Regions from separate parts of the Paenibacillus sp. GCM10028914 genome, predicted to be linked through region 1. Evidence: riboswitches for the same ligand, from Rfam matches in the RefSeq annotation. Region 1 holds a riboswitch; each other region holds the start of a gene.

Evidence for each region. A riboswitch is a leader RNA that binds a small molecule or an ion and turns the genes downstream of it on or off. The one in region 1 is predicted to bind cyclic di-AMP.
Region 2: it holds a riboswitch for cyclic di-AMP, as region 1 does, so the genes downstream of both, ACFQV5_RS25105 (C40 family peptidase) here and ACFQV5_RS04980 (TrkH family potassium uptake protein) in region 1, are expected to answer to the same signal.
Region 3: it holds a riboswitch for cyclic di-AMP, as region 1 does, so the genes downstream of both, ACFQV5_RS14985 (APC family permease) here and ACFQV5_RS04980 (TrkH family potassium uptake protein) in region 1, are expected to answer to the same signal.

Annotation. Positions count from the first base shown of each region.
Region 1 is NZ_JBHTFO010000006.1:62,369-65,651, reverse strand. Features, by position in the region: gene ACFQV5_RS04985 (potassium channel family protein) at 1-656, opposite strand, end outside; gene ACFQV5_RS04980 (TrkH family potassium uptake protein) at 672-2,015, opposite strand; cyclic di-AMP (ydaO/yuaA leader) riboswitch at 2,077-2,220, opposite strand; gene ACFQV5_RS04975 (CPBP family intramembrane glutamic endopeptidase) at 2,491-3,283, shown strand, end outside.
Region 2 is NZ_JBHTFO010000019.1:37,290-40,572, reverse strand. Features, by position in the region: gene ACFQV5_RS25110 (C40 family peptidase) at 50-520, opposite strand; cyclic di-AMP (ydaO/yuaA leader) riboswitch at 522-659, opposite strand; gene ACFQV5_RS25105 (C40 family peptidase) at 998-1,471, opposite strand; cyclic di-AMP (ydaO/yuaA leader) riboswitch at 1,475-1,612, opposite strand; gene ACFQV5_RS25100 (hypothetical protein) at 1,849-2,673, opposite strand; gene ACFQV5_RS25095 (M1 family metallopeptidase) at 2,685-3,283, opposite strand, start outside.
Region 3 is NZ_JBHTFO010000015.1:340,806-344,088, forward strand. Features, by position in the region: gene ACFQV5_RS14980 (MFS transporter) at 36-1,334, shown strand; cyclic di-AMP (ydaO/yuaA leader) riboswitch at 1,586-1,746, shown strand; gene ACFQV5_RS14985 (APC family permease) at 1,887-3,283, shown strand, end outside.

The DNA of each region.
Region 1 (3,283 bases):
ACAACTTCACCTTCGAAGCGGTCAATGTTCTCTTTCGCTCCGATAACAACCATAATATCGCCTGCACGTAACACGTCCATTGCGGTTGGGGCTACAATAACTCCAGAACGCTGATTAAGTGCTACGACACTGATACCGTAACGAACACGGGTATTCAGCTCATTTAATGTTTTTCCGTCCATACATTCTGTCACCGTCATCTCGACTATCCGATATTCCTTGGACAATTCGATGTAATCCAGAAGGTTTGGAGTAACGAGCTGATGCGCAACACGTATTCCCATGTCTCTCTCAGGGAATATCACCCGGTCTACTCCGAGTTTCTCCAAGGCTCTACCATGAAGTACTGAAACCGCCTTGGCAACGACCGTATTAACGCCTAGCTCTTTCAGGAGAATAGCTGCGAGAATACTCGTCTGGATCTCATCTCCAATGGCCACAATCCCACAGTCAAAATTCCTGATCCCAAGCGACTTCAGCACTTCTTCATCCGTAGCATCTGCTACAACGGTATGGGTAAGGAATTCACTCATATCCTCGACCACTTCTTCATCTCGATCGATCCCGAGTACCTCATAACCTAAGTCCATCAGTTCAAGTGCAAGACTTGATCCGAATCTCCCAAGCCCAATAACCGCAAATTGCTTTGATTTCATTTCTAGCCAATCTCCTTATCCAATAATCATTTTTCCTTCTGGATGACGATACAACTCTTTACTCTTTTTAGGACCTAATGCATAAGCAAGTGTTAATGGACCAAGACGACCTGCAAACATCGTAATGCTAATGAGCAGCTTACCGAACAACGATAGTTCGGGGGTTAGTCCCATAGACAGCCCCACCGTACCAAAGGCAGACGTAGCTTCAAATATTATGGAGAGGAAGCTGCTGTCTTCTGTTGTCGAAAGAATCATCGATACTGTAATGACCAATAACAAAGCAAGCAGTGTAATAGTCAGTGCTTTTAGAATCCGTTCCTGAACCAAGCGATACCTGAACAACACAATATCATCTCGACCACGCATCATAGCGATAACAGCAGCAATCATCATCGTAAATGTCGTGGTTTTGATCCCCCCTCCTGTAGAACCTGGGGAAGCCCCGATAAACATCAGAATTACGATGAAGAACTGTGTAGCTTGACGAAGCTCGGTAATGTCTAATGTGTTAGCCCCCGCCGTTCTTGGTGTTACCGATTGAAAAAAGGAGCCCAGAACTTTACCGCCCCAGTTCAATGATCCAAGTGTCTCGGGATTCGTAAATTCAAAAATAAATATTACAATCGCCCCTATAACAATAAGAGAACCTGTCATGGACAATACCACTTTTGAATGTAACGATAATCTGCGTCTTTTCCGATAATCAACCAGATCAGCCATAACGATAAAGCCGATGCCGCCTGATACAATCAGGAACATAACCACAAAATTGACGATTGGATCATACACATATCCGGTCAAACTTCTAAAATCACCAAACAGATCAAATCCCGCATTATTGAACATGGATATCGCATGAAAAACACCGAAGTACAATGCCTTCCCGATTGGCATATCAAAAGCCCAGCGAATGGTCAGCAGCGTAGCTCCACAAGCCTCGATCACCAAAGAGTACAGCAGAACCCGGCGGATCAGACGAACGATCCCCTCCATTGAGGATTGATTCATCGCTTCTTGCAGAACCAAACGGTCTTTCAATGAAATACGTTGTTTCAGAACAAGTGCAAACAGCGTGGCCATGGTCATGAAGCCAAGTCCACCAATTTGTATCAATAACATGATGACAACCTGTCCAAAAGAACTAAAGAATGTCCCTGTATCCACTACTACAAGCCCCGTCACACAAGTTGCGGATGTTGCAGTAAATAAGGCATCCATAAAGTTCAGCGGTTCCCCTGTCGTATTGGCTATCGGAAGCATAAGAAGCATCGTTCCAATCAGAATAATAGCCCCAAATCCGAAAACAAGAATTTGAGGTGGCGACAAGCGAAGCCATTTTAATTTCGAAGTCAACATGCTCACCTCTTCAAAAAAATCAAACAAAAAAGACACTGGAAATCCAATGCCTTAAGCGTTTGGGTTCCTGTGCTACAGCCTACGAGGTTAGCTGACGGATTCGGGCATATCACAGGTCGCCCTATTCGCTACCTTTTCGGAAGCGAAATTCACCCCAATTAAATGGTTCCCCCATGTTCATTACGAAATTCGGCTGATCTATTCAATTAACATGATGTGATTATAACGCAATCCTTAAAGGATACCAAAACCGTAATTGAGTTGAATTATCTTAAAAAAGAACGGAATTGGGCATATTCCAGAGTAGTAGCACATGATTTACTGAGGTTTTCGAAATCTTTCCTGCATTTTCAGCGGATATTTCATAATTTTGAATGGGCTAAGCCGTTTGTGTCATTCATATCTATGTTATATTGACTTTATGTCTTCAGAAATAATCGAAAAGTAATAACAAATACCGGCCAAGGAGGATGACATGAATAAAGCAGGACAACCGCTTCAGCTTCAATCTAACAAAAAGAAACTCGTTGTACTCGGGATCATCGGCCTGATTCTGTTTTTAATGTTCCAAGTGTTTCCGTCTACTGCCTCCGATACCCTAGAGGTTAAAACACCCGAAATGATTACCAAGAAGGTAGCAGCCGACACTGCTATACGTTTCGCACAAGAGAACATGCAGTATAACAACATCACAGCTAAAGAACCCCTTGTTACATATCAATCCAAATCCGATGTTTACGGATATCTATCTAAAGAAAAATTACTTAAGGAATACAACAAAAAATTTGAAAGTAAATATCCCTATGACGTATATCGCGTCAGGCTTGAGCAAGCGGACGGCAACGCTCTGAATGTAGATGTCCACATGCAAAATGCTGGTATTGCCGGATTTTCATACGACTTAGCTAATTCCAACTATGAAGGGGCCATGCTCCAAAACAGTGAAGTTCGCAAGCAGATGCTTCTCTTGATTGAAGGGGATATGTCCTTAGCTCAGAAGATGTCACTTGCAGAACCTTGGCTGCAAAGAGCCGGTTATAGTGTCTCTAAGCTGAAACAGGTTACTAAAGAAGGTGAACCAGGCCTAATATATGTGGATCCGGAAGCAAAGATCGGGGCGTCACAGCTTCAGCTGAAATTCTCCTTTGAAGATGGTACGCTGCGTTCCTATGAGCCCGTCTTTTCCGTTCCGAGTGAGCATACCGCATATGTAGAGAAGCAGACAACGAATGCTACCTTGCTTACTCTTCTCGGGTACGGATTATTTA
Region 2 (3,283 bases), on a different contig from region 1:
AGTGTTTATTCTATGGGGCGCTTATATTTTACAGATATATTATAGGCTATTATTCATCTGCCGCATGTGTTTCGTAAGCGGAGTCGCTCATAATTCGTTTGGCACCAACATAACGTTCGGCATAATAGCTGTCACTCAGGCGATTAGTAACGACACCTCGGGAAGTGGAAGAGTGAGCAAATTTTCCATCACCAATGTAGATGCCTACATGAGATACACCACGACCAGAAGTATTAAAAAAGACGAGATCCCCCGAACGAAGGTTATCGCGGGTTACGACAGTTCCCATCTCAAATTGAGATCCTGATTGATGGGGGAGCTTAATTCCTAAAGCGGAGAATACATACATGGTAAATCCAGAGCAATCGAAGCCGCTCGTTGTTGTTCCACCATAGCTGTACTTCGTCCCGAGAACCTGATCAATCTCCTGATCCAGTTTACTGTCAGCAAAAACACTGCCCAGACCTGCTGTTAGGAAGATTGTAAGTCCTAAAAAGGATGTACTTAACTTCTTTAGCATTAATAACTCCTTCCATTGCCTGCGAGGTTAGCTTTAGGGTTCGGTTGAAGGCTCCCTATGATCCTTAAGTGCAAGATCAATTCACCCATAAAATTGGTTCCCCCGCTTCCTATTGATCGGAATTCGGCACATATTCTATGTATAAAAGCCCTTACAAAAATGACAAAGTGATTACACTGATTATTCTATCAGAGGGCTTGTCCCGTTGGCAATTGTTTCTTGCTGTCTTTTGTACAACTTTGGTGGTTATCTTTGTCGATGTGGTGTCGGTAACTTAAATAAAATTCATATAGGTGTTTAACCGTTCAAAAAAAGGGGTAATTTACCAGTAGGAGTGGTTTTAAATTAAATAAATAAAATTTTTTTTATAAACTTAAGAACTTTTTCAACGCTTCATACGTTATAGAAGTATAAAGAAAAAGCCGCGATGGAGATGTGGTGATCTCAATCGGGCTTTATATAGACGTAATAATATGATTAGTTATAGTTCACAGCGACAGCTTTGTATTTGCTAGAGCTCATGACTCGCTTAGCACCTACATAACGCTTGGCGAAGTAGCTGGAATTAAGCGCAGTGATGGTAACACCACGGGATGTCGAAGAGTGTGCAAACTTACCTCCGCCTATATAAATTCCTACATGAGAGACGCCTCTACCGGACGTATTAAAGAATACAAGATCGCCTGCCTTTAATTTACTCTTGGCTACAGCGGTTCCTACTTTATACTGGGAAGTTGATGTACGAGGCAAAGTAAGCCCGATCTTCTTAAACACATAGCTTGTGAATCCAGAGCAATCGAATCCTTTGGTCGTGGTTCCACCCATTTTATAAGAGACACCAATGACTGGTTTGATTGCGTTATTAAGCTTGGAATCCGCGAAAGCGCTTCCGGCACTTAATGTAAGAGCGAGAGTTAGGCCGATTGAAATGGCAGTTAACTTTTTTTTCAAGAGATGAGCTCCTTCCAATGCCTGCGAGGTTAGCTTAAGGGTTCAGCTGAAGGTTAGCCTATGACCACTCTGTTGCGAGATCAATGCACCCAAGACGGATCCCCCGCTTCCCGTTAACCGGGAATTCGGCTTCTTTTGGTGTTACAAATTATAAATAATAATGTTCGATTGTTAATCCATATGAAAAAGTTACAGTAAAGATGACAAAGTTGTTACTATCACATTCGTTATTTTAGCAGAGTATTAACAATTTGGCAAACGAGGAAATAAAATTTATGAACAAAAAATCCCATTCCTAGTTAAGGAGCGGGATTTTTTGTGGGAAGAATGGGGAAAGCACACTATATATGCCGATTTCATCGATATGTGAACATTTTTCAACGGTTCTCTCTATGTGTATGCCATACGTGAAATTGAGAGGTAACAGACCATAGCTGGAACAAACTGTTTACGAAATAGCTTGCTTGCTGTATGACTAGTCCAGCCAGACCAGACCAGAAGAAAGATAAACCACTGAACAGTAGAAGCAGTGCCATTGCTATTCCACCAATTGTTATCGAGATTAGTACAGCTTTGCGGATATGACGCAGACAGACCATTATAGCAGGTACCATACCTGTGCCAGATGTTTTGCCAAACTGTATATAGAGAAGGAATAGATGAATTAGATACGCGTATATGAGCCAGCCAACGATGTAGGGAGCTAGCTTAAGCAAGGTAGAAGGGTCCCGAATGACGGCCGGCAGAGCTGGAAGCATTTTGGGTACCAGCCAGTACGCCGGTGCAAAGGTTAGAAAGGTCTCTATGACATAAAATAAGGTTACAGGTTTCCATAACTGACGCATGCCCTGGAAGAAGAAAAGTCCGCGCTCACCTCTTGCCTCTTGATGGAGATTATAAAATATACCTGCATGAATGAGGGGAGTCAGTATCATCCGAATAAGAAGCATGCCGATGAGAATCCAGGCATAGGTATGAACGTCATTGCTCTGTGATAATGCCATTTCCCCTTCATAAAAATAAAGCAGTTTACTAAGCTCACTGGGAGCAGGGTCCGGATATCGCATTAGAAGTGGGACAACGGCTGATTTCACAATCCGGTAAAGGCAATATCCCCACAGCAGTCTGTACAGAAATAGAAGAATAATAACATAGAATTGATCTTTAACACTGACCCAGCCTTTGCCTGTATAGCTTTTCATGTTCTCCCCCCTTACCATGACAGGCTGCCGAACAGTGTCTCTACCAGCTTGGTGATGCTCAGGTTCCAGCGCGTGACAGCTTTCGGTTCCATTCCCGCCTTCATATAGTTATTGATATGTTTGTTCTCCAGCACGATCGTGTATTTCGGATCTACCATGGCCCAGAGTAGCGGGGAGCGGTGCTCGATTTTATACTCCGTTTTACCGTTCTTGCCATCCCAAACCTTATCTACGGTTTTACCGTCCTCAAATGCGAAGGAGATCGGAATGTTAGTGACGAAACCACCCTTGCTCACGATCGTTACTATGGTTTCATATGCAGGATCGTCTTGTGTGCCTGTATTTTTGGTCTTGATTTGCTCTATTGCGACATCAGCCATTTTGTTTCCGTATACGTATTCGTCAAAGTATGGCTTCCATGATTGTTTAGTCAATTGCTCCACAACTTGTTGAAAATCTTGGGTGGTTGGGTGTTTGAAATGGTATTTTTTTGCATAGGTCATCATGATTTTGTCCATGGTCTGCGAGCCGACAAGACGTTCAATATCCTGTAGCACGAGCTTGCCGCGGGTGTAGACATTTAAAGCATATTTCTCGTGAGAACCATATT
Region 3 (3,283 bases), on a different contig from region 1:
TTGATCCGAGTTCAGCTTGTGAAAGGAAGTGTAAGATGGATTTATCACGATCATCAACCAAAGAACAAGAAATAATACAAAGCTATATTCATTCCCCGGATAAACAGCGAAATCTTTATCGCCGTACACTTGTGACTGTGATATTTTCGCAAATATTTGGAGGTGCTGGACTTGCAGCTGGAATAACGGTTGGTGCACTACTAGCTCAGGAAATGCTGGGCACAGATAACTATACTGGCGTTCCAACTGCCTTATTTACGTTGGGTTCAGCAGTCGCGGCTCTGTTGGTAGGAAGGTTCTCACAGAAACATGGGAGAAGACTCGGATTGGGTTTAGGTTTTATCACAGGTGGCATAGGAGCAATTGGTGTAATCATATCTGTCATTCTTAATAGCATTTGGTTACTCTTCCCCTCACTTTTTATTTACGGTGCAGGGACTGCAACAAATCTACAAGCCCGTTATGCGGGTACGGATTTAGCGACATCAAAGCAAAGGGCAACCGCTGTAAGTATGGCAATGGTATTCACAACACTGGGCGCTGTTACCGGTCCGAATTTAGTGAATATTATGGGTGATTTCGCTCTTTCGATAGGTGTACCTCGTTTAGGAGGATCATTTATTTTAGCTGCGGCAGCATATATTCTAGCTGGATTAGTCTTGCTGATTTTCCTTCGTCCAGATCCACTATTAATCGCGAATGAACTTGCCAAAAGCTCCGTTAAAGCTACAAGAAACATTGATGAGCCAAAAGAAATGTATGCAGAGAGAAGAGGTATAGTCCTTGGCGCTTCGGTTATGATTGTAACCCAGATTGTCATGATTGCTATCATGACGATGACTCCTGTACATATGAAACATCATGGATATGGGTTGGGAGAAGTAGGTTTGGTTTTAGGTTTCCACATAGGCTCCATGTATCTCCCATCCTTAGTTACTGGAATTTTGGTTGATAAAATCGGACGTAAGGTCATGGCAGTTGCTTCTGGTGTAACATTACTTACTTCAGGAATAATTGCTGCGCTTGCACCTGCCGACTCACTGGTTATGTTAATCGTAGCATTATCCCTTCTGGGTCTCGGTTGGAATATGGGATTGATTAGTGGAACTGCTTTAATTGTCGATTCAACCAACTCTACTAATGGAGCGAAAGTACAAGGATCTGTAGATGTTCTAATAGCTCTGGCAGGTGCCTCGGGAGGGGCATTATCTGGTATGGTTGTTGCGCACTCCAGTTTTTCTGCACTCTCTTTTGCCGGGAGTATCCTCGCTATAATGTTAATCCCAATCATGTTTTGGTCTTTTAAAAAGAAGAAATTTAGTTCAATAACATGAGTGGGAGAATAAATACAATGAGCAGACCTTAAGGTCTGCTTTTTAATTTTTTGTATACTTGGAAAATAGAGTGAGGCAGAGATAATTCAAGATAATCATGGTGAAGACCATTTGTAATCGATATCATGGACTTTTTATTCGTTTTTTTTGACTGAAATGTGCTTCTTTGCTTCTTTACAGTAAGTGCCAAGAAGGAGTAAGATTCATTCGTAATCATGAATGTGCATTACAAATTGGAATGAAAACCGAATATTCCTAAATCGCTTAATTCTGAAATCAGAAGCGGGGGAACCAATAAGATGAGACCATCCTCATCTCCGGGGTGAATCACTTGGCTAGCTACTGCATGTGTAGGGATACTTTCCTTCCCGAATCCGTCAGCTAACCTCGTAAGCGTTAAGAAAGAGGAATTTGTCGTGTCTTATTTTTTCAAGCCACGGGAAAGCTCCAGCTTTCCTGCGGCTTTTTTTGTTATGCCTAAATCGTGTTGCAGGACGTGATGAGGGCGAATTCAAACGATATATTTAATAACTCTAGGCGGTGACATTAACGATGGCAGCAATAAAAAGACTATTGATTGGTCGGCCTCTTAAATCGAATGAACTTGGAGAACAAAAACTGAACAAGAAAAAGGCATTAGCAATACTCTCCTCAGATGCACTTTCATCTGTAGCATACGGACCAGAACAAATCCTGCTTGTTCTGATTACGATCAGCGGGGCTGCACTTTGGTATTCGATTCCTATTGGGATTGGAGTATTGGTACTATTAACGGCTTTAATTTTATCTTACCGTCAAATCATATTTGCTTATCCTCACGGAGGGGGAGCTTATGTCGTATCTAAAGAGAACCTTGGAATATATCCCGGTTTAGTTGCTGGTGGTTCTCTGTTGGTAGATTATATCCTTACTGTTGCAGTAAGTGTCTCGGCAGGGACGGATGCTTTAACATCCGCTTTCCCAATATTGCATGAGCATAAAGTCGGCATTGCGGTAGCGTTTGTCATCCTTATAACGATACTGAACTTAAGGGGAGTTACCGAGTCGGCTACCGTGCTTGCTTATCCCGTTTATTTGTTCGTATTGGCCTTGTTTATTCTACTTGGAGTAAATATGTACAATATTCTGATGGGTAACGCTTCTCCTGAGTTTCATGCTCCAATCGGAACTCCGGTTGCAGGTATAAGCTTATTCATCCTGCTAAGAGCTTTTGCATCTGGTAGCTCAGCTCTCACCGGGGTGGAGGCAATATCGAATGCCATACCGAACTTTAAAGATCCTGCGCCCAGAAATGCAGCCAAAACATTAATGGCCATGGGCATATTACTCGCCGTATTGTTCTCGGGTATCGTATTCCTAGCTTATTATTACGGTATAACGCCAACAGCGCAGGAAACAGTCGTATCCCAGATTGCGAGCCAAACCTTCGGCCGTAATATTATGTATTTCTTTATACAAGGGACAACTGCATTGATTCTAATCCTAGCAGCGAATACGGGATATTCAGCATTTCCACTCCTTGCAGTCAATCTTGCTAAGGATAAATTCATTCCAAGAATGTTTACCGTTCGGGGAGACCGCCTTGGTTACTCAAATGGGATTTTAATTCTTGGGGTATTATCTATAGTTCTGATTATTGTCTTTCACGGGCAAACCGAGAGTTTAATTCCGTTATATGCTGTGGGGGTGTTTATACCTTTCACCCTATCCCAGACAGGGATGATGGTAAAATGGATTCGGGAGAAGACAGCAGGTTGGGTGACAAAATTAATTATTAATACCATCGGCGCTTTGATCAGCTTTACCGTATTCCTTATCTTTTTCGTAACGAAATTTGTGCAGATTTGGCCTGTGCTGATATTCCTGCCATTAATCGTTTACTTGTTCCTACGCATTAAAAAGCACTATGATGCCGTTGGTGAACAATTACGGATTACCACTTGTGAACC